3 regions of the Kitasatospora sp. NPDC056184 genome follow, and region 3 is predicted to be linked to each of the others. Evidence: riboswitches for the same ligand, from Rfam matches in the RefSeq annotation. Region 3 holds a riboswitch; each other region holds the start of a gene.
What was found. A riboswitch is a leader RNA that binds a small molecule or an ion and turns the genes downstream of it on or off. The one in region 3 is predicted to bind cyclic di-AMP.
Positions count from the first base shown of each region.

Region 1: another riboswitch for cyclic di-AMP. It lies ahead of ACFC0B_RS26120 (peptidoglycan DD-metalloendopeptidase family protein); the one in region 3 lies ahead of ACFC0B_RS31030 (transglycosylase family protein).
Region 2: another riboswitch for cyclic di-AMP. It lies ahead of ACFC0B_RS12015 (transglycosylase family protein); the one in region 3 lies ahead of ACFC0B_RS31030 (transglycosylase family protein).

Region 1 is NZ_JBHJUI010000014.1:36,105-43,573, reverse strand. It holds gene ACFC0B_RS26140 (IclR family transcriptional regulator) at 1-378, shown strand, start outside; gene ACFC0B_RS26135 (RidA family protein) at 453-860, shown strand; gene ACFC0B_RS26130 (DUF2470 domain-containing protein) at 1,008-1,754, shown strand; gene ACFC0B_RS26125 (APC family permease) at 1,777-3,351, opposite strand; gene ACFC0B_RS26120 (peptidoglycan DD-metalloendopeptidase family protein) at 3,730-4,752, opposite strand; cyclic di-AMP (ydaO/yuaA leader) riboswitch at 4,755-4,922, opposite strand; gene ACFC0B_RS26115 (MFS transporter) at 5,133-6,779, shown strand; gene purB (adenylosuccinate lyase) at 6,796-7,469, opposite strand, start outside.
Region 2 is NZ_JBHJUI010000005.1:5,507-12,975, forward strand. It holds gene ACFC0B_RS11995 (ATP-binding protein) at 23-550, shown strand; gene ACFC0B_RS12000 (DUF397 domain-containing protein) at 946-1,200, opposite strand; gene ACFC0B_RS12005 (hypothetical protein) at 1,715-2,638, shown strand; gene ACFC0B_RS12010 (hypothetical protein) at 2,699-4,804, opposite strand; cyclic di-AMP (ydaO/yuaA leader) riboswitch at 5,152-5,350, shown strand; gene ACFC0B_RS12015 (transglycosylase family protein) at 5,337-6,617, shown strand; gene ACFC0B_RS12020 (hypothetical protein) at 6,800-7,000, shown strand; gene ACFC0B_RS12025 (LacI family DNA-binding transcriptional regulator) at 7,058-7,469, opposite strand, start outside.
Region 3 is NZ_JBHJUI010000020.1:126,302-133,770, forward strand. It holds gene eno (phosphopyruvate hydratase) at 1-1,247, opposite strand, end outside; gene ACFC0B_RS31030 (transglycosylase family protein) at 1,491-2,423, opposite strand; cyclic di-AMP (ydaO/yuaA leader) riboswitch at 2,429-2,577, opposite strand; gene ACFC0B_RS31035 (cytochrome P450) at 2,809-4,095, opposite strand; gene ACFC0B_RS31040 (SDR family NAD(P)-dependent oxidoreductase) at 4,293-4,718, shown strand; gene ACFC0B_RS31045 (MazG family protein) at 4,796-5,833, opposite strand; partial or broken gene ACFC0B_RS31050 (phosphatase PAP2 family protein) at 6,011-6,637, shown strand; gene ACFC0B_RS31055 (response regulator) at 6,800-7,462, opposite strand.

The DNA.
Region 1 (7,469 bases), on a different contig from region 3:
CGCGCCGCCCTGCACAGCGCCGCCGTCTCCAAGGTGCTGCTGGCCGACCTGCCCGCGCCGGAGCGCCGCCGGGTGGTCGCCGGGATCGACTTCGTCCCGCACACCCCCCGCACCCTGGCCACGCCCGAGGCGCTGCTCGCGGAGCTGGAGAAGGTCGCCGTCCAGGGCTGGGCGCAGGACCACGCCGAGCACGAGGCCTTCATCAACTGCGTGGCCGCGCCGATCCGGGACGCCAGCGGCCGGGTGGTCGCCGCCGCCTCGATCTCCGTCCCGGACGTGGTGCTCCCGTACGAGCAGGTGCTGGAGCTGCTGCCGCAGCTGCTCGCCACCACCCGGGCGATCTCCGCCGACTGCGGCCAGACCCCGCACCACCCCTGACCCCCGAACCACCCCTGGTCCCCCGGACCGTTCCCACCCCGACCGCACCCCACCGAGGAAGCGAACACACCCGCATGAGCGACAAGACCGAGATCCGCACCGACGGCGCCCCCGCCCCGGCCTGGATGTTCTCCCAGGGCGTCCGCAAGGGCCCGATCCTCCAGGTCTCCGGCCAGGGCCCGCAGGACCCGGCCACCGGCGAGTACCTGTACCACGGCAACGTGAAGGCGCAGACCCGCCGCACGCTGGAGAACGTCAAGGCGATCGTCGAGGCGGGCGGCGCCACCATCGAGGACGTGGTGATGTTCCGGGTGTACCTCACCAAGCGCGCCGACTTCCCGCTGATGAACGAGGTCTACGCCGAGTTCATCGACGAGAACATCGCGCCGGGCGGCGTGAAGCCGTGCCGCACCACGATCTTCGTCGAGCTGCCGCAGGAGCCGATGCTGGTGGAGATCGACGCCCAGGCCGTCGTCGCCTGATCCCGCCGCGCAGCCGAAGGGCCCGGACCTCGCGTCCGGGCCCTTCGCGCATCCGCCCGCCCCGGCGCCTTGCCCTCCCTCCCCCCGGATCGTTAGGTTAGGCTCACCTAACCAACAGGCAGGCAGCCAGCCGGAGGTCCCGAACCCATGAGCCCGCACCCCCTCGACGCCGAGATTCCCGAGATCCCCGAGACCGCCGAGATCCCGGAGCCGAGCGCCGCCGAGCGGATCGCCGGCCTGCTCACCGCCGCCGCCTCGGTGGTCCTCCGGGCCTGCGGCGAGCAGCACGAGCTCACCACCCCCGTCTCTGTGCACGGCTCCCGGCTGCGGCTGCGCGCCCCGCTCGACGCCCCGCTGACCGTCGCCGCCGCCCGCGAGCAGGACGGCCTCGCCGTCGTGCTCGACCTCACCGACATCGCCCCGGTGGCCGTCCGCGACCGGGTCCGCGGCCGCCTCACCCTGGCCGGCCGGCTCCACCTCGCCCACCTCGCCGACGACGGCCTCAGCGTCCACCTCCGCCTGGACGTCGCCCACGCGGTGCTCTCCACCCCGTACGGCACCACCGCGATCACCGGCGCCGACCTCGCGGCCGCCGCCCCCGACCCGCTGGCCCGCTACGAGGCCGGCCTGCTCACCCACCTGGCCGACGGCCACCCCGACGCACTCGCCGTGCTCACCCGCCTGATCGACCCGGACCTGCTCGCCGCCCACCCCGCCGTCCGCCCGCTCGCCCTGGACCGGTACGGCCTGGTGCTCCGTCTGGACCACCCGCACGGCCACCGCGACGTCCGCCTGGTCTTCCCCGAACCGGCCCGCGACGCCGACGAGTTCGGCCACCGGGTGCACCAGCTGGTGGCCGCCGCCGAGCAGGTGCTGCCCGCCCGCCACCGCTGAGGCACCGGCGGCCGACACGCCGTCAGGCCTGCACCGGGGCGGCGTCGTCGGAGCGCTCCACCGCGTCCTCCAGGACGATCCGCCCCATCCGGGCGTACCGCTCCGGCCGGCGGGCGCGCATCCACAGGGCCAGCCCGGTCCCGCCCAGGAAGGTGCCGATCACCAGGTACGGGATCAGCCGGAAGAGCAGCTTGCCGGCGGCCGCCCCGGCGGCGGCGCCCCTGTTGACCACCAGCAGGGCCACCACCCCCGCCATCGCCACGCCGCCGACCAGCGGCGCGACCAGCGTCCGGAACCAGTGCCGGGTCTCCGGGTGCCGCCCCTGCACGTGGAACCACCCGACCACCGCGAACGAGCAGAGCGTCTGCACGATCAGGATCGCCATCGTCCCCAGCAGCGCCAGCAGCGTGTAGAGGTGCGCGTACGGGTCCATCCCGGCTGCCAGGAACCCGGCCACCAGCGCCGCCGCGACCACCGACTGGACCAGCGAGGCGACGTGCGGCGAGCCGTGCCGCGGATGGGTGCGTCCGAGCGCGGGGTGGAGGAAGCCCTCGCGCCCGATCGCGTACAGGTACCGGGCCGCGCACTGGTGGAAGGCCATCGCGCAGGCGAAGGAACCGCTCACCACCAGCCACTGGAACACCGTGACCGCCCAGCCGCCGAGGTGTGCGCCGAGCGGGTCGAAGAAGAGGCTGTTGCCGTCCTTGCCCGGGACCAGGCCCTCGGCGACGTCGACCGCGCGCCGCACGCCGTTGCCGGAGACGATCATCCAGGAGACGAAGACGTAGAACACCCCGACCCCGACCACCGCGATCAGCGTCGCCCTCGGCACGACCCGCTTCGGGTCCCGGGACTCCTCGCCGTACATCGCCGTGGACTCGAAGCCGACCCAGGAGCAGAACGCGAAGAACATCCCCAGCCCGGCACCGCCCGTCCCCGTCCCGGCCACGCCGCGGAAGGCGTTCAGCGGATCGAGCGACTCCCCGGCGATCCCGTCCGGCCCGCCACCGGTGAACAGCACCGCCAGCGCGACCGCGCCCAGCACGGCGACCTCCAGCACCAGCGCCACCCCGAGCACCCGCGCGGTCAGGTGCAGGTCGAACCAGGCCGTCACCGCGATCACCAGCAGCCCGAGCGCCGCGTACCAGCCCCAGGGCAGTTCCACCCCCGACCGCGCCGCGACCAGCCCGCGCAGCGCGTACGCAAAGAAGCCGATCACCGCCGCCTCGAAGACGATGTAGGCGAGCAGGGCCAGCAGCCCCGAGGCCATCCCGAGCACCCGGCCCAGCCCGTGCGAGATGTAGCCGTAGAAGGCCCCGGCCGCGGTGAGGTGACGGGCCATCGCCACGTAGCCGACCGAGAAGACGGTGAGCACCAGGGTCGCGAAGACGTACGCGGCGGGCGCGCCGGCACCGTTGCCCTGGCCGATGACGATCGGGAGGTTGCCGGTCATCGCGGTGATCGGCGCCGCCGTGGCGACCGCCATGAACACCACGCCCGGCAGCCCGACCGAGCCCGCCTTCAGCCGGTCCACCCCCACCCCCGCCCCCGGCCGCCGCCCCGCGTCCTCGACCGCGTCCCCGCGCTGGATGGCCATCCGGCCCCCTTCACCCGCCGTGACTGTGCCGCCCGCCGGTCCGGTCGGGCGGTGACTGCCCGACAGCATCGGGGGCGCGGCGAAGGGGCCGCAACGAGGGGTGATCCGGCATCACCACCGCCGGGTTGACGCCGTGTTCGACCAGGACCCGCCCCGTTCGAGGAGGCTCGGCGAACGGGTGAACGGGTGAACGACGGCAGCCGGCCCGGCTCGCGAGGGAGGTCTCGCGAGCCGGGCCGGCCGGACGGGCGTGTCCCGCGCCCGTCGATCCACTGGAGGTACGGCGATCACCCGGTCGAGCGGTCACCCGACATGACCATTCCGGGGGAGTCGTTTCGCCCCGCACCCAGCGGTGGTGGAGAGGATCCGACCGGAGGGTCAGATCGCGACGCCGTGCGCCCGCAGGTAGGCGATCGGGTCGATGTCCGAGCCGTACTCCGAGCCGGTGCGGACCTCGAAGTGCAGGTGCGGGCCGGTCACGTTGCCGGTGGCACCGGAGAGGCCGATCTGCTGGCCGGCGGTGACGGCCTGGCCGACCTTGACGCCGATCGAGGACAGGTGCGCGTACTGGGCGTACTTGCCGTCGGCGAGCTTGATCTCGACCTCGTTGCCGTAGGCGCCGCCGTTGCCGGCCTTCACCACGGTGCCGTTCGCGATGGCGCGCAGCGGGGTGCCGGTGGCCGCGACGAAGTCGGCGCCGGTGTGGTGGCCGGAGGACCACATCGAGCCGGCCACGCCGTAGGCGGTGCCGAGCTTCGGGTTGGCCAGCGGGGCGACGTAGCCGGAGGTGGCGGCGACGACCGGGGTCGCGGTCACCGGGGCGACGACGGGCTGGACGGCGGGCTTGACGGCCGGGGCGGCCGGCTTGGTCGCCGGAGCGGCGGGCTTGGCGGCCGGAGCAGCCGGCTTCGCGGCCGGGGCGGCCGACTTGGTGGCGGGCGCGGCGGGCTTCGCGGCGGGCGCGGCCGGCTTGGCGGCCGGAGCGGCCGGGGCGGCCTTGGTGCCGAGCGCGAGCTGCTGGCCCGGGAAGATCAGGTTCGGGTTGGCGCCGACGACCGAGCGATTGTGCTCGTACAGCGCCTGCCAGCCGCCCTCGACGTTCTTCGCGGTGGCGATCTTCGACAGGGTGTCCCCGCCGACGACCTTGTAGCTCTCCTCGGCCGGGGCGGCCGGAGCGGCGGCCGGCGCGGACTGCGCGGCCGGGGCGGCCGGAGCGGCGGCCGGCGCGGACTGCGCGGCCGGGGCGGCGGCCGGAGCGGCGGCCTTCGCGGCGGGGACCTCGTGGGCCTGGGCGGTGACGGTGGTCACCAGCGGGAGGGCGAAGGCGGCACCGGTGACAGCGGTGGCGATGCCGATGCGGGCGGCGCGGGGCAGGGCGATACGACGAGCCTGTGCGGGCATGGAAATGTCCTCTCCGACGCCTGCGAGGTGAGCTGTCGGGTTCGGGCTGGAGTTGCCCGGCCGCGCACAATGGCGGCTTCACCCCAAGCCGGACCGCGGGAAATTCCGGGTCCGGCGACTTACCTGTGGGTCCCCCGCTCCTGCCGTACAGAGTTCGTTGCGTACCACCGGGCAGCGGCAGGACTAGGCGTTCCACCCGGTGGCCACCCGGGCTGACGCCGGGCGGTCGCTGAACTAAAACCCATCCGTTCGGGTGAAGCAATGTCGATCTCCGCGCCCCGGGACCAAAGTCCGCAATGCCGTGACGCTCCGCAGGAAAGCCATGCACAGTACGTGCACAATCCATTGACGGTGCGCACGTGATCCGCAACCCTGCGCCGATGTCGGAATCAGTACGCACACGATCACTCACGGAACGGGCATCCTCCGACACACCCCCGGTGACCCTTGTCACGTGGGCCCCACCGGGCTCACCATGGGCCGTGGCCACCTCCGAGGCCGGCACCCTGCGGTTGGGCACCGCGCAGGGTCGCTGGGTACTTCTGGCGACGGTGCTCGGCTCCAGCATGGCGATGCTCGACGGAACCGTCGTGAACGTCGCGCTGCCCCGGATCGGCGCCGACCTCGGCGCCCAACTCGACGCCCTGCAATGGACGCTCAACGCGTATCTGCTCACCCTGGCGGGCCTGATCCTGCTCGGCGGCGCGCTCGGCGACCGGTACGGCCGGCGCCGGGTCTTCCTGCTCGGCGTGGTCTGGTTCGCCGCCGCCTCCGCGGCCTGCGCCGCCGCGCCCACCATCGAGGTGCTGATCCTCGCGCGCGCCGTGCAGGGCGTCGGCGGCGCGCTGCTCACCCCCGGCTCGCTGGCGATGCTCCAGGCGGTCTTCCACCCGGACGACCGCTCGGCGGCCGTCGGCCTCTGGTCGGGGTTCGGCGGCGTGTCGGCGGCGGTCGGCCCGCTGCTCGGCGGCTGGCTGGTGGACGGGCCCGGCTGGCGCTGGATCTTCCTGCTGAACCTGCCGCTGGCGGCGCTGGTGGTGGCGGTGTCGGCCCGGCACGTGCCGGAGAGCCGGGACGAGTCCGCGACCGGCCGCTTCGACGTGCTGGGCGCGGTGCTGGCCGCCCTGGCGCTGGGCGCCGTCACCTACGCGCTGACCGCCGCCGGGAAGGGCGTGTCCGCCGCGGTCTGGGTCACCGGGGTCGCGGGCCTGCTGCTCGGCGCCGCCTTCATCGCGGTCGAGCGCCGCACCCCGGAGCCGATGCTGCCGCTCGGCCTCTTCTCCTCCCGGCTGTTCACCGCCGTGAACCTGGTCACCCTCGCCGTCTACGCGGCCTTCAGCGGCGTCTTCTTCCTCCTGGTCGTGCAACTGCAGATCGTCTCCGGCTTCTCCCCGCTGGTCTCCGGGCTGGCCCTGGTGCCGATCACCGTGATCATGCTGGTGCTGTCCGCCCGGGCCGGCCGGCTGGGCAAGCGGATCGGCCCCCGGCTGCCGCTCACCGTCGGGCCGGTGCTCTGCGCGGTGGGCGTGCTGCTGATGCTGCGGATCGGGCCCGGCGCCTCGTACTGGACGGACGTGCTGCCCGCGGTGGCGGTGATGGGCTTCGGCATGGTGCTGCTGGTGGCACCGCTGACCGCCACCGTGCTGGCGGCGGTGGACGTGCGGCACGCGGGCATCGCCAGCGGGGTCAACAACGCCGCGGCCCGGGCGGCCGGCCTGCTGGCGGTCGCCGCGCTGCCCTCGCTGGCCGGCCTGAGCGGGGACGCCTACCGGGTGCCGGACGCGGTCGACTCCGCCTTCCGCACCGCGATGCTGATCTGCGCCGGGCTGCTCGTGGCCGGCGGGGTGACCGCGCTGGTCGCCGTCCACGGCAATGTGCTGGCCCCGGAGGACGAGCACCCGGTGGCCGAGCCGGACTGCCGCTACACCTGCCCCACCAACGGCCCGCCGCTCGACCCCGGCCACCCCGCCGCCGTCCCGGCGGAGCACGGCGAGGGCCCCGCCGCCTCCTCGGCGACGGGGCCCTGAGAAGCCCGGCGGTCCGTCAGAGGATGTCGCCCGGCGCGTACTTGGCGGCCTCCGGGTACGCGGCCGCGACGGCCTCGACCTGGCGGACGACCTCGGCGACCTGCGCGCCGGCGGCACCGGTGAAGGACAGCCTGTCGGCCAGCAGCGCGTCCAGCGCGGCCCGGTCCAGCGGGATCCGGTCGTCGCCGGCCAGCCGGTCCAGCAGCTCGTTCTCCCGGGCGCCGGCCCGCATCGCGAGCGCGGAGGCGACGGCGTGCTCCTTGATGACCTCGTGCCCGGTCTCCCGGCCGACGCCCGCGCGCACCGCGCCCATCAGCACCTTGGTGGTGGCCAGGAACGGCAGGTAGCGGTCCAGCTCGGCCTCGATCACGGCCGGGAAGGCGCCGAACTCGTCGAGGACGGTCAGGAAGGTCTCCAGCAGGCCGTCGAAGGCGAAGAAGGCGTCCGGCAGCGCGACCCGGCGGACCACGGAGCAGGAGACGTCGCCCTCGTTCCACTGGTCGCCGGCCAGCTCGCCGGTCATCGACGCGTAGCCGCGCAGGATCACGGCCAGGCCGTTCACGCGCTCGCAGGAGCGGGTGTTCATCTTGTGCGGCATCGCCGAGGAGCCGACCTGGCCCTCCTTGAAGCCCTCGGTCACCAGCTCGTGGCCGGCCATCAGGCGGATGGTCTTGGCCAGGCTGGACGGCG
Region 2 (7,469 bases), on a different contig from region 3:
CCCCTTATGGGAGGAGCTCTTCATGAGCACCGGAACGGCTTTGGCAGTCGACCCCCATGTGGTCACCTGTACGCTCGCTCCCCGCTATGAGGCTGTCAGAACCGCGCGCGACTTCGCCAGGACCGCCCTGCAGCGGTGGGGGCTGGGCGAGCTCTTCGACGATGTCGCGCTGGTGGCCTCGGAGCTGGTGACCAACGCGCTGCGGCACGCGATCGGCGCGTGTCCCACCGCGGCGGACGACTACGACTTTCCCGTGCAACCGGCGGTGGAGAGCCGGCTGCCGATCCGAATAAGCCTCGTGCACCGCGCCCCCCAGGTGGTCTGCGCGGTGAGCGACCCCAGCAGTATCGGCCCGGTGGCCCGGGAGGCGGACTTCGTCGCGGAGTCCGGCCGGGGCCTGCACCTGGTCGACTCGTTCAGCCGCTCCTGGGGCTGGCACCCGCTGGGCGGCGGCAAGATCGTCTGGGCGCTGTTCGAGGCGGAGGAGGCACAGCGGACGGCTCCGGCCCCGGTGGCCGAGTTCGGCGGACGGCACCGGCGCTCGGCCTGACCGGCTGACGGGCGGACAACGGGCCGGCCCTGGACAACGAGCGACGCACGGGCGGCGGCGCACGGACGGCACACGTCCGGCAGCACGTCCCCGAGGAACCACCACAGCACGGCGAACGACACCCCGGCAGCGGCGACCGGCGGCCCTCGGGCAGCGGGCACCGGCAGCCCCCGGCGGTGGCGCCCCTCCGATCCGCGTGCGGCGGCTCGGCACGGCGGCGGAGCGGGAGCCGTGGCGTTCCCGCCGCGTTCAGGGGCTCCCGGCGTGTTCGGGGGCGGTGCCCGCGGACCGGAGAACCCGGACAGCGCGGCCCCGGTCGGGCGTCCGGACAAAGACAAAGGCCGTCGTGGTGTCAGCACCCACGACGGCCCCCCGATGGTGAAGCCGGCGGCCGGTCAGACCGCCAGGTGGTCGAACTCCCCGTCCTTCGCCCCCAGGAGCAGTGCGGCGATCTCGGCCCGGGTGTAGATGAGGGCCGGACCGTCCGGGAAGCGCGAGTTGCGCATCGCGACCTCGCCACCCGGGAGGGCGGCGAACTCGACGCAGTTGCCCTGGGAGTTGCTGTGCAGGCTCTTCTGCCAGACCACGCCCTCAAGGTCGGTAGCGGCCATCCCGTTGTACGGGTCGTACGTGTCGTGCGTGTCGTGCATAGAAATCTCCCGAAGAGCTCCGGAGTGGGTCGTTCAGCTCGGCGCCCCGGCACCGGCCGAACGGACGGACCGGCCCCGTACCGGCCCGGCACACCGCCTCACTTGACGTGATGATAGCTCCAGTGCACGTGCATCAGCACGGGACATTGCAGGTGCACGGCCTTTTCGACACCGAACCGGAACTCATCACGAGGCACCCGCCTGACGGTACGTAAACGGACATAGCCGATGGAATCGACCGGCCGTCGATGACCGCCCGTAGGCGACCACCCGCCGATTGTTGATCTTCGAACGCCGGGAGTCGCCCTTCCGTGACCCTCCGTCAGACCGCCCGCGCGCTGTGAGACATCTCACGCACGGAGGCGGCAACGCGGTTCCCGTTCCGGCGCATCTGACCGGGTACCGGGAGAACTGCCGCCCGGGGGCCGGTTATGTCCGCTTTTCGCGGCGGTCGTCCCGCCCGGTTCGGCAGCCGACTGCGGACCGGGCGGACCGATGTCCTACGATCTCCGCCATGAGCACCGCAGCCATCCCGGGCGCGCCACTGCCCGTCCGCACTCCAGGCTCCCGTGCGCGGGGGCGCCACCGCCGTCCCGAGCGCCCCGAGATCCCGGCCGGTTCCCCGGCCCTGCTGCTCGCCGTCCCCGCGGCCGACGGACCGGAATCCCGGCCCGTCGTCGAGGAGCTGCTGTCCATCGTCCGCAGCGAGCAGAACGGCGTGCGGACCGCCGCCGGCTACCTGCCCTCCGGTGACGCCGCCGGCGAGGCGGACGGCGGGCGCACCGTCGCCGAACTGCTGGCCGAGGCGGCCGAGGCCGGCCTGCCGGTGCCGGTCGTGGTGCCGCTGGTGCCCGGCCCGCACGACTTCCTCCCCGAACTGCACGCGCTCGCCGCCCAGTACGGCGCCCACGTCACCGACGCGCTGGGCCCGCACCCGCTGCTCGCCGAGGGCGTCCACGTCCGCCTCTCCGAGGCCGGGCTGGCCCGCGCCGACCGGGCCCGGCTGTTCGCCATCGCGACCGCCGCCGACGGCGTGGTGCTCACCACCGCCGGCGGCCGGGCCGCGGCCGACGCCGCGGGCATCACCGGCATGCTGCTGGCCGCCCGGCTCGCCGTGCCGGTCGTCGCCGCCGCGTTGGACGTGCCCGGCTCGGTCGCCGACGCCGTCGCCCACCTCAAGGAGATGGGCGCCCAGAACCCGGCGCTCGCCCCGCTGGTGATCGGGCCGGAGGCGGACGCCGAGCTGCTCGCCGCGGCCGCCGAGGAGTCCGGTTGCCCGTCGGCCGCACCGCTGGGCGCCTACCAGGCGGTGGGCCAGCTGGTCGCCTCCACCTACCTGGCCGCGCTGCCGGCCGTCGACCCCGGGGCCGCGGCCGACGAGGCCGACGCCGAGGAGCAGGACGGCCCGCGCGCCGTCGGGCGGCACGCCGCCCAGTAGCATCCCGGACACGCGCGGGGCCCGGAACGGACGCACCGTTCCGGGCCCCGCGCGTGCCGCCTACCGACCCACCCGGGTGGTGGCCGCCGCGGCGTCCTTCAGCTTCAGCACGGGCACCCGCACCGGCCGCGACTGGCCGGCCAGGGTGGCCACCGGGGCCGCGGCGGCGTTCCACTGCGGCTGGGCGGTGCCCTCCTCCCCCGCCCGGCGCACCTGGAGCACCTCGGTGGACCCGGCCCGGCGCAGCAGGATGCTCTTGGGCGGACCGGCCTCCGGGTCCAGCCACAGCTCGTTGCCGCCGAACTCGCAGTCCAGCACCAGCACGTCGTCCGGCTTGCCGTCGGCCCCGGCGCGGAACGCGATCCCGGCCCGGCGGTAGCCGGTGAAGCGGCAGCGGCCGAAGGTGACGGACTCCCCCGCGAGTTCGTGCCGGGCGGTGGAGACCGCGAAGTCGCTGCGCCCGGCCGCGTCGATCAGCAGTCCGTCGAAGACGGTCCCCTTGTCCCGGCCCAGCGAGTGCAGCGCCACTCCCCCGCCCGCGTTGCCGTACAGCACGCTCGCGGAGTAGTCGAAGTCGTTGAGGTAGGCGCCGTGCTCGATGCCCCAGCCGCCGTTGTGGTAGGCGGCGAACTCGGTGACCACGTGGTGCTGCTTGGCGTTGAGCCAGACGAAGATGCCGTCCTGCAGGTTGTTGTGGGCCAGGCAGCGCTGGAAGGTCCAGACGCCCTCGCTGTTCTCCGGCCACTCGAAGCCGGAGGCGCCGTTGGCCCCCTGCACGCCGACCGCCACGCAGTCCAGCGCCTTGCCGCCGGTGCCGGCGCCGAGGTTGAAGCCCGTCAGCCGGTAGGCGCGGGGGTTGGGTTCGAGCAGGGTGCGGGAGGCCACGCAGGACTCGTAGACGATGTCGTCGGAGGGCTGCTGGGGGGTGCGGGTGTCCAGCGGCCCGTCCCACCAGTAGGCGTCCTCCCAGGTCTCGTGGCTGATGCAGCTGCGGAAGGTGATGCCGTGGCTGGCGTGCGGGACGTACGCGTGGCTGCCGGCGTCGCGGACCACCACCCCCTCGACGACGGTGCCGCGGGTGGCGTCGCCGAGCCGGTGGAAGTGCAGCCCGTAGCGGCCGAGCACCGGCGCGGTCACCGGGGCGGCGCCGTCCGGGCCCTTCCAGGTCTCCTTGGTGTCGGCGCGCGGGCCGACCCAGCGCAGCGCGGTGTGCCGGACGTCGGCGCGCCGGGAGCTGGTGAGGTGGACGTGGGTGCGGCCCTCGGCGCTGCCCTCGACCCGGACGCTGCGGGTCAGGTTGAGCACCTCGGCGCCGACGGTGACGCCCCCTCCGGCGGCGACCCGGGGGTGGGCGTACCGCAGCGGGGCCTCCAGGGTGACGGCGGCTCCGCTGACGGACCGGATGGTGACGAGGTCGTAGCGGGCGGCGAAGCCCTCCTGGTCGGGCGGGCCGGTCGGGGTGACGGCGAGTTCGTCGCCGGGCAGCCAGCCGGCGGGCGGGGCGGCCAGGTCGACGACGGTGTCGCCGGCCTTGAGCTCGCCCTCGGCGCGGACCCAGGCCGTCTTGGCCGCGCCGTCCAGCCGCAGGTAGCCGGCGCCGGTGACCCAGAGGCCGACGTCGGTGTCGACCACCTTCATGCCGTCGCCCTGGAAGCGCTTCTCGTCGACGCCGGGGAAGCGCAGGGTGTGGACGCGGCCGCCGTCGGGGGCGAGCGCGAGGGCGCCGCGGACCTCGACGTTGCCGGCGGCGGCGAGGGTGACGGTGCGGTCGGCGGCGAAGGTGAGCGCGCCGGACGGCTCGACCAGCAGGGAGCCGACCTCGGCGTCGGTGTCGAGCAGGACCCGGTCGGTGATCCGCACGGCGCTGCGCGGCCCCGGCGGGCTGCCGCCCCAGCCGGCCCGGTCGGACCAGCGGCGGCCGCCCTGGTCGACGGTGGGCGCGGGGGCGGGCTGTTCCGGGGCGCCGGTGCCCTCCGGCGGGGCGCCGCCGTGGCCGCCGTCGGGGCCCTCCGGGCCGACGGCCTCGGTCGGGGTCGTCCCGATGACGGCGGCCGGGGTGACCAGGTGGGTCTCGCCGGTCAGCGAGCGGCGCAGGATCTCCTCGCCGCTGATCGCCGCGAAGGCGGTGCCGACGGCGAGCCAGCGCAGGAGTGCCCGGCGGGTCAAGTGAGTTCGGGATGGTTCGGGTGGGATGTCCGCTCTGCGGTGCTTTGCCCGGCGATGTGCTCCGGCCGGCCGGGCGGCCGGACGGATGGCGTCCGGCTCCTCGTCGATGCCCATCGGTGCGTAGCCCTCTCCCCGGACGGCTGCGGCGCGCCGGCGTCCTGCCGACGCTCTGAAGCATAGGCAGTTGCGTTGACGGCGACCGGCGTTGCGGGAAATCGGTCATTTCTGATCATGAAGGACAGCCGCTCAGCATGGATTTCGCAAACCGTGACGAGCGTCACACATGTTTGCGGTTTGAACGCGCCTCTGCTTAACGTGCTCCCCGTTCGTGACCACACGAACCCAGCACGTCCGCTTCGCCGAGTCCTGCCGTCGGCCGTGCTGGCAGCGCAATGCATCACGGCAGGAGCGGGGGAACCACAGGTAGTTCGCCCAGGACCGGTCCACGGACCGGCCCCGGGCTAGGGGTGAAGCCGCGTCCACAGCGCGGCCGGGCAACTCCAGCCCGAATCCGACAGCTCACCTCGCAGGCGTGGGAGAGGACCGCGTCTTCATGCTGCCCACCAACGGCACCCGACTGTCCGGCCGTACCCGTCGCGCGATCGCCACCCTCGGCGTCGCGGGCATCGGCCTCACCATCCCCTGCCTGACCACCGGCACCGCTTCCGCCGCCTCCGTCGCCACCTGGGACAAGGTGGCCCAGTGCGAGAGCGGCGGCAACTGGAGCATCAACACCGGCAACGGCTTCTACGGCGGCCTCCAGTTCACCAACTCCACCTGGTCCGCGTTCGGCGGCACCGCGTTCGCCGCGCGCGCCGACCTCGCCACCAAGGACCAGCAGATCGCGACCGCCGAGAAGGTCCTGGCCGTCCAGGGCCCCGGCGCCTGGCCGGTCTGCTCGGTCCAGGCCGGTCTGACCAAGGGCGGCACCCCGGCCGCGGTGGACACCTCCGCCGCCGCCAAGCCGGCCGCGCAGACCCCGGCCCCGGCCCAGACCCCGGCCGCCAAGCCCGCCGCCAAGCCGCAGACCCAGGCCCCCGCCGCCAAGCCCGCCGCCGAGCCGCAGACCCAGGCCCCGGCCGCCTCCGGCACCGCCGCCGCCCCGCAGCAGCCCCAGAGCGGCCGACAGGCCGCCGAGGACTACACCGTGGTCGCCGGCGACTGGCTGTCCAGCATCGCCGACGAGCACCAGGTCCAGGGCGGCTGGCAGCGCCTGTACGAGCTCAACCGCGCCACCCTGGCCGACGGCCCGCACACCATCTACCCGGGCCAGCACCTGACCCTCGGTGAGCGCCAGGGCTTCGACTGGTTCAACCGCGCCCAGGGCGGCTCGCAGGGCGGCACCCAGGCCCCGGCCACCCCGTCCCGGCCCCAGGCCCAGGCGCCGGCCGCCAAGCCAGCGAGCAAGCCCGCCGCACAGGCCGAGACCCCGGCCACCGCCCCGACCGCCACCGGCAGCATGGCCGCCGCCGTCTCCTTCGCCCAGTCGAAGGTCGGCCAGGCCTACGTCTACGGCGGCACCGGCAACGGCGGCTGGGACTGCTCCGGCCTGACCCAGGCCGCGCTGCGCGCCGCGGGCGTCTCCGTCCCGCGCATCGCCGCCGACCAGGCCGCCGCGTCCACCCACGTCTCGCTGGACGCCCTCAAGGCGGGCGACCTGCTGTTCTGGTCCAACAACGGCAAGGACTCCGGCGTCTACCACGTCGCGCTCTACATCGGCGACGGCAAGTACGTCGAGGCCGCCAACCCGAGCTCGGGCGTGCGCCTCCAGACGGTCGCCAACTGGGCCCCGGACTTCGCCGGCCGGGTCTGATCCCGTCGCGCCGAAGCCCCCGGGGAGAGTCGGGTCGCTCCTCCCCGGGGGCTTCGGCCTGCCCGGACCCGCCGCGGCGGCCGCGCGCCGGTCGTCGCGGCGGGTCCGGGCCACCGGGCGGCCGTGGTCAAACCGGGGCCGCAGCGGGCATGCTGCTGCCCTGCCCCCGAGGAGGAGTCACCATGGCCCAGGTCACCGTCTCGCTCGACGCCAACCTCGCGATCGACGCGATGATGCTGTCCGGCACCAAGAGCCCGCAGGACGCCGTCGAACTGATCCTTCGCGACTACCTGGAGCGGGGCCGGCGCACCGAGAGCCGCACCGGCGACTCCGCCGACGGCCACCGGGTCGCCCAGGACCGCCCGACCGCCCAGGAGGGCTGAGCCCGGGAACGCCGAGGAGGCCCGGGAGCGGTGTGCTCCCGGGCCTCCTCGTTCCGCTCAGCGCGCGCGGGCGCCGGTCGAGCCGCGCATCACCAGCTCCGGCTGGAACATGAACTCCCCGCGCTGCGCGGCGTTCCCGCCGACCTCCTCCAGCAGCGCGTCCACCGCCGCGGTCGCCATCGCCTCCACCGGCTGGCGGACGGTGGTCAGCGGCGGCTCGGTGAAGGCGATCAGCGGCGAGTCGTCGAAGCCGACCACCGAGACGTCCTGCGGCACCGACAGGCCCCGTTGGCGGACCGCCCGGATCGCCCCGAGCGCCATCATGTCGCTGCCGCAGACGATCGCCGTGCAGCCCTTGTCGAGCAGCGCCCCGGCCGCCGCGTGCCCGCCCTCCACGCTGAACAGCGTGTGGTGGACCAGCGCCTCGGCCTCCTCCCGGGTGCTCCCGAGCACCTCCCGCAGGGCCGCG
Region 3 (7,469 bases):
GCGTACTCGGCGGCGTCGTCGAGGATCTCCTCGATGCGCAGCAGCTGGTTGTACTTGGCGACGCGCTCGGAGCGGGCCGGGGCGCCGGTCTTGATCTGGCCGCAGTTGGTGGCGACGGCCAGGTCGGCGATGGTGACGTCCTCGGTCTCGCCGGAGCGGTGCGACATCATGCAGCGGTAGCCGTTGCGCTGGGCCAGCTCGACGGCGTCCAGGGTCTCGGTCAGCGAGCCGATCTGGTTGACCTTCACCAGCAGCGCGTTGGCGGTGCCGGTCTCGATGCCGCGGGCCAGGCGGGCCGGGTTGGTGACGAACAGGTCGTCGCCGACCAGCTGGACCTTGTCGCCCAGCTTCTCGGTCATGGCCTTCCAGCCGTCCCAGTCCGACTCGTCCAGCGGGTCCTCGATGGAGACCAGCGGGTAGGCGGCGACCAGGCCGGCGTAGTACTCGATGAGCTCGGCGGCGGTGAGCGCCTTGCCCTCGAACTGGTAGGCGCCGTCCTCGTAGAACTCGGAGGAGGCGACGTCCAGGGCGAGCGCGACGTCCTTGCCCGGCACGTAGCCGGCCTTCTGGATGGCCTCGACGATGAGGTCCAGGGCCTCGCGGTTGGAGTCCAGGTTCGGGGCGAAGCCGCCCTCGTCGCCCAGGCCGGTCGACAGACCGCGCTCCTTCAGCACGCCCTTGAGGGTGTGGTAGACCTCGACGCCCCAGCGGACGGCCTCGGAGAAGGACTCCGCGCCGATCGGGGCGATCATGAACTCCTGGATGTCGACGTTGGAGTCCGCGTGCGAGCCGCCGTTGAGGATGTTCATCATCGGGACCGGCAGGACGTGCGCGTTCGGGCCGCCCAGGTAGCGGAACAGCGGCAGGTCGCTGGCCTCGGAGGCGGCGTGCGCGACGGCCAGCGAGACGCCCAGGATGGCGTTGGCGCCGAGCGAGGACTTGTCCGGGGTGGCGTCCAGGTCGAGCATGGCCTGGTCGATCAGGCGCTGCTCGGTGGCGTCGTAGCCGACCAGCTCGGGGCCGATCTGCTCGATGACGGCCAGGACGGCCTTCTCCACGCCCTTGCCGAAGTAGCGGTTCTTGTCACCGTCGCGGAGCTCCAGCGCCTCGAAGGCACCGGTGGAGGCACCCGACGGGACGGCGGCACGGCCGGTGCTGCCGTCGTCGAGGCCGACCTCGACCTCGACCGTGGGGTTGCCGCGCGAGTCGAGAATCTCACGGGCGACGACGACATCGATGGACGGCACGAGGCATCTCCTAGCGGAAGCAGGTTCGGCCGACGGTGGGGTGCGGTCGGCCGGACGATTGCGGAGTCGTTACGACCAGAGCCTAACCGCACGGGCTGTCCGGGCCACGTCGACCTCGGTTCCGTCTCAGCGTGTGGCCTCGCTACCCACCGGTAGTTCACCTGGTTGCCCGACCGGAGGGGTCCGGATGCGGACGAAGGGGGGCCGATCGGCCCCCCTTCGTCCGTCCGGTCGGAGCGGTCGTCAGCCGAGGGTCAGGACCTGGCCCGGGACGATCAGGTTCGGGTCGGCGCCGACGGTGCCGCGGTTGCCGTCGTAGAGCGCCTGCCAGCCGCCGGAGACGCCCTGGGCGGTGGCGATCCCGGCGAGGGTGTCGCCGGAGCGGACGGTGTAGCCGTGGCCGGCCGACTGCTGCTGCGCGGCGGGGGCGGCCTGGGCGGCCGGCTGGCCGGCGTACTGCTGGTAGACGCTCTGGTGGCTGGTCCAGTACCAGGCGCCGTTGTTCTGGTACCAGAAGACCTTGGCGTCGGCGTCCCAGCCGGCCTTGCCGGAGAAGGCCGGGGACTGCGGGGCCTGCTGCTGGACCTGCTGCTGGGCCTGCGGAGCCTGCTGGGCGCTCTGCGGCGCGTACTGCCGGGCCTGCGGCTTGGCGGCCTGCTGCTGCGGCTGGGCCTGCGGCTTCGGGGCGGCGGCCGGCTTCGGGGCGGCGGGCTTCGGGGTCTGCTGCTGCGGCTGGGCCTGCGGCTTCGGGGCGGCCGGCTCGGCGGCCGCCGCGGTGTCGACCGCCGCCGGGGCGCCGCCCTTGCTCAGGCCGGCCTTCTTGGAGCAGACCGGCCAGGCGCCCGGGCCCTGCGAGGCGAGGACCTTCTCGGCGACCGAGATCTGCTGGGCCTTCGAGGCCTGGTTGGCCTGCGGCGCGTAGGCGGTGCCGCCGTACGCCTTCCAGGTGCTGGAGGTGAACTGGAGGCCGCCGTAGAAGCCGTTGCCGGTGTTGATGCTCCAGTTGCCGCCGGCCTCGCACTGGGCGACCGCGTCCCAGGTGGAGACCGGGGCGGCGGAGGCGCCGGTGGCGCTCAGGATCGGCATCGCCAGTCCGACGCCGGCGACACCGGCGACGGCGATGGCCTTCTCGGCCTGGGTACGGCGACGGTGACGACCGGTTCCAACGAACAGCATGAAGGGGTCCCTCTCCGCACGCCTGCGAGGTGAGCTGTCGGGTTCGGACCGGGAGGTGGCCCGGCCGCGCGGAGGCGGCTTCACCCCTAGCCGTGGGAGACGGCGCAAAACCTGGGTCCCCCGCCCCTGCCCAGGGTTCTGGTCGGTGTCCCGTGTCGCGGCGGGCAGGACTCGGCGTTCCGCGGACGAGGTTCGCAGCTGCGAACTCCACGGAGACTAGACAGATCTTCAGAGCAATCACAAGCTCATATCGCAGATATCACATGGACATCACGTCATGTGATGGATTGCCTACCAACCGAGGAGGTATGTCCGGATTGAGGGTGGTTCAGACCCCCGGTAAACGCGCAACGGAGAGTGCCCGTCAGCGTGTTGTGCCGGTCCGTCAGCCCTCGGAACGGGTGTTCGGAGCCTCCTCGACGGACGCTTTCTCCGGCGTGAATTCCACCGGAAGTTCACGGAGTCCCCGCATGATCAGACCACCGCGCCAGCGCAGGTCCCCGGGGTCCGCGGCGAGCCGCAGGTCCGGCAGCCGGGTCAGCAGGGTGGCCAGCGCGGCCCGTCCCTCCAGCCGCGCCAGCGGCGCGCCGATGCAGTAGTGGATGCCGTGGCCGAACCCCAGGTGCGGATTGTCGGCCCGGGCCAGGTCCAGGGTGTTCTCGGCGGCGAACCGCGCCGGGTCCCGGTCCGCCGCCGCGAGCACCACCAGCACCGGGTCGCCGACCGGGATCCGCACCCCGCCGATGGTCAGCGGGCTGGTCGCGAACCGCCAGGTGGCCAGCTCCACCGGCCCGTCGTAGCGCAGGAGTTCCTCGATCCCGGTCTCCAGCAGCGCGCTCTCGCCGCGCCCGACGGACTCCTGGAGCAGCCGGCGCTGCTCCAGGTGCCGGAACAGGGCGAAGCACCCGTTGCCGATCAGGTTGATGGTGGTTTCGAAGCCGGCGAACAGCAGGATGAAGGCCATCGCCGCCGCCTCGTTCTCGGTCAGGTGCTCGCCGTGGTCGCCGGCCCGGATCAGCCCCGAGATCAGGTCGTCGCCGAGGTCAGCCCGCTTGCGGTGGATCAGCTCCAGCAGGTAGGCGCGGATCTTCTTCACCGCGCGGCCCACGCCGCCGCGCTGCCCGCCGTGGTGGCGGATCATCGCGCCCGCCCAGTCCCGCAGGTCGTCCTGGTCCTCGGCCGGCACCCCGAGCAGGTCGCAGATCGCGTAGATGGGGAGCGGGAACGCGAACTCGTGGATGAGGTCGGCGGAGCCGCGCGCCGCGAAGCCGTCGATCAGCCGGTCGGTCAGCTGCTGCACCCGCGGCTCGAAGGCCGCCACCCGGCGCGGGGTGAACGCCTTGGACACCAGGCGGCGCAGCCGGGTGTGGTCCGGCGGGTCGATGTTCAGCAGATGGGTCATCAGGTCGGCCTGGCGCTCGCCCGGGATGCCGACGCGGCCGGTGCGGTGGGCCTGCTCGCTGTGGTGGACCGGGTTCTTGGAGAGCCGACCGTCCGCCAGCGCCTGCCGGGCGTCCGCGTACCGGGTGACCAGCCAGGCCTCCACCCCGCTCGGCAGGGTGGTCCGGTGCACCGGCTCGTGCTCGCGCAGCCACGCGTACGCGGGGTACGGATCGGCGGCGAACTCCCAGGTGAACAGGGGCGGACGGGCGGCGTCGGGCTGAGCTGGCATGGGTCGACGGTATCCCGGGCGGATCCGGGCCGGCGCACGGCGTGCGCGGCGCCCGGGCGGGTCCGTTCCGCGCGGCAGGCGTGAGCCTGGTCACCTGAGGGGTAATTCCTGTTGCGGGGGGTCGGGACCTGCCTACGATCCTCCGCAAGATGTCCGTGGGCGTCGGTGCGGAGCCGCCCACAGGGAGGAGCAAGGCCATGCGGGTCACCGGTGCGGTCGTCGTGATCGCCGTACTCGACGGCGGGTCGGGGGCGGGCCTCGCCCGCCGGCTCACCGCGGCGGGAGCCGCCGGGATGCTGATCGCCGACCAGCAGGCCGGGGTCGCCGAGGACCTCGCGACCGAACTCGACCGGCCGGGCTGCCGGGTCGTCGGCGTCGGCGGCGACGTCCGCCGCCCCAGCGACGTCGCCGCGCTGGTCGACACCGCCGAGAAGCACCTGGGCCCGATCGACCTGTTCTGCGTGGCCGGGCCGGACGGCGAGCGGATCGTCTCGCTCTCCGACCTGCCCGACCACCTCGACCTGGAGCGGCTCGCCGAACTCGTCGCCCTGGTCGGCGAGGCGATCGGCGAGGTCGTCGTCCCGGCGCGGCGCCGCCCGGTGGAGCACGTCACCGCCGTCTGAGGCGGCGTCCGGGCGGCGTCCGCGTACGGCGATGTCCGCGTGCGGCGGCGTCCGCGTGAGGTGTGGCCGCTCGCCCGCTAGCGGGCGGGCTTCAGGCCCTCCGCGGCGCGCACCGCGTCCCGGTAGTCGCGCGCCGCGGCCCGCAGCGCGGCGTCCACGTCGATCCCGGCGTCGTGCGCGCGCTGCGCCACCGCGAGCAGCAGCCGGCCCGCCGACTCCGCGGTGAGCCCGGCGGGCAGCTCGTACGGCTCGTCCGGCACGCCCGTGAAGGCGGCCCGGCGCACCCGCGACACCAGCTTCGCCGCGTACGCCAGCGAGGGCAGCCCGGCCGGCACGCCGTCCAGCACCGACTCGCGCTCCGACTTCTCGGCCGCCTTGAGCGCCTCCCAGTTGGCCTCCACCTCGGCCGCGCCGTCCGCCTCGGCGTCGCCGAACACGTGCGGGTGGCGGTACATCAGCTTGTCGACGATGTCGCCCGCGACGTCGTCGATCGAGAAGGCGCCGGTGGGGTGCTCCTCGGCGATCCGGGAGTGGAAGAAGACCTGGAGCAGGACGTCGCCCAGCTCCTCGCGGAGCATGTCGCGGTCCCCCTCCTCGATCGCCTCGACCAGCTCGTAGGCCTCCTCGACCAGGTACTTCACCAGGCTGGCGTGGGTCTGCTCGGCGTCCCAGGGGCAGCCGCCGGGCGAGCGGAGCCGGTCCATCACCGAGACCAGGTCCAGCAGCCGCGCGCCCGGCAGGTCGTAGGAGCCGGGCAGCACCTCGATCTCCGGCACCTCGCCGGCGTGCTCGACCGCGAGGCGGGCCAGCGCGTCGGTCAGCCCCGGGTCGCCGTCCGGGCTGCCCAGCCAGACCGTCGGGCCGGCCCCGGCCGACGGGTCCGCCGGGGCCTCGGTGAGCAGCCGGGCCAGCGCGGGGGCGGAGCCCGGCGCCACGGTCCGGACCTCGACGCCGGCCTGTGCCAGGGCGGGCAGCTGCGGGTGGGCGGGGTCGGCGGCGAGCACCCGCCCGGCCGAGCGCAGCGCCTCCCAGGCGGGCCAGGACAGCAGGCCGGGGGCCACCCGGTGGGTGGTGATGAGGAGGATCAGCTTCGGGCCCGGAGGATTCGTCGTCACCCTCCGAACCTACCCGTCCGGTCCGCACCCCCGCCGCCGGGTTCCGGGGCCCGGGCGCGCCCCGCACCGGGCGCGCCCGCACGGGGCGGGTGGCGCGTCAACCCTGACGATCGTCCAGGTCGGACCCTGTCTTTCGGGTCGGGTCGGCGCCCGCCTCCGGCTCCTACCGTCCGTGTCATGACGAACACGCTCAGGAACAGAACGGCCCTCGCGGTGGTGCTGCTGGGTGCGGGCACCGGCGCGGTCGGGTGGCTGGCGCCGGGGCGCGCGGGCGGGGGCGGACCGGTCCGGGTGGCCACCGGCTGGTCCGCCGCCGGCTACCGGCGGGTGGCCGACGCCGTCGCCGACGCCCCGCCCCGGCTCGCCGCCCTGCTGGAGCCCGCCACCGAGGCCGGGCTGCTGGTACTGGGCCTGCTGCTGGCGCTCTGCTGGTGGACGGCCCGCGGGCGGCGGGCCGCCGGAGCGGTCGCGGGCGTCGCGCTCACCGGCCTCGGCACGGTGCTCGCGTACGGGGCGAGCGAGGTGCTGAAGCCGGTGCTCGACGAGGAGCGGCCCTGCCGGGCCCTGCCCGCCCTGCCGTCCACCGCGCTCGCCGACTGCCCTCCGCCGGGCGACTGGTCGTTCCCCAGCAACCACGCGACCCTGGCCGTCGCGCTGGCCACCGGCCTGGTGCTGCTCCGGCCGCGCTGGGCGTGGGCGGCCGTCCCGGTCGGCCTGGGGACCGCCGCCCTGCGGGTCGCCGCCGGGGTGCACTACCCGCACGACGTGCTCGCCGGGGCGGCCCTGGGCGGGGCGGTCACGGCGGCGGTGGTCGTCGCGCTGCTGCCCTCCGCGACGGCCGCGGTCGGCGCGCTGGGCGGCGTGCGGCTGCTCGGTCCGCTGCTGCTCCGTCCGCTGCCGGTCGATCCGTTGGCGGTCGGTCCGTTGGCGGTCGGTCCGCTGAGGCCGGGTGGCGGCGGACCGGGATCAGGCGGGCGGCGGGCCCGCGGCCAGGCCGGCCTCGTGGGCGAGGACGGCGGCGGCCGCCCGATTGGCCACCCCCAGCCGGGCCAGGACGTTGCTGACGTGCGCCTTCACCGTGCCCTCCACCACCCCGATCCGGCGGGCGATCTGGCCGTTGGACAGCCCGGCGGCGACCAGCGCCAGCACATCGCGTTCGCGGGCGGTCAGTCCGGCCACCCGGCGCTGGGCGGCGGACCTGCGGTCGGCCGGACCGCCGGCCCCGGTGGCGGCGAGGTGGGCCACCACCCGGGCGGCCACCCGGGGTGAGAGGTAGGCCGCGCCGTCCGCCACCGACCGGACGCCGGCGATCAGCTCCTCCGGCTCGCCGGACTTGATCAGGAACCCGTTGGCGCCCCCTCCGAGGGCGCGCAGGATGTAGTCGTCCTCACCGAAGGTGGTCAGCATGACGATCCCGGTCGCCGCCCCGGTCCGGGTGGTGACGGCGCCCCGGCGGATCTCGGCGGCGGCGGCGATGCCGTCCGTTCCCGGCATCCGGATGTCCAGCACGGCGACGTCCGGGCGGTGGCGCCGGACCAGGTCGACCGCCTCCCGGCCGTTCCCGGTCTCGGCGACGATCTCGATCCCCGGATCGGTGGCGAGCACGGCGCGCACGCCGGCCCGCACCATCGGCTCG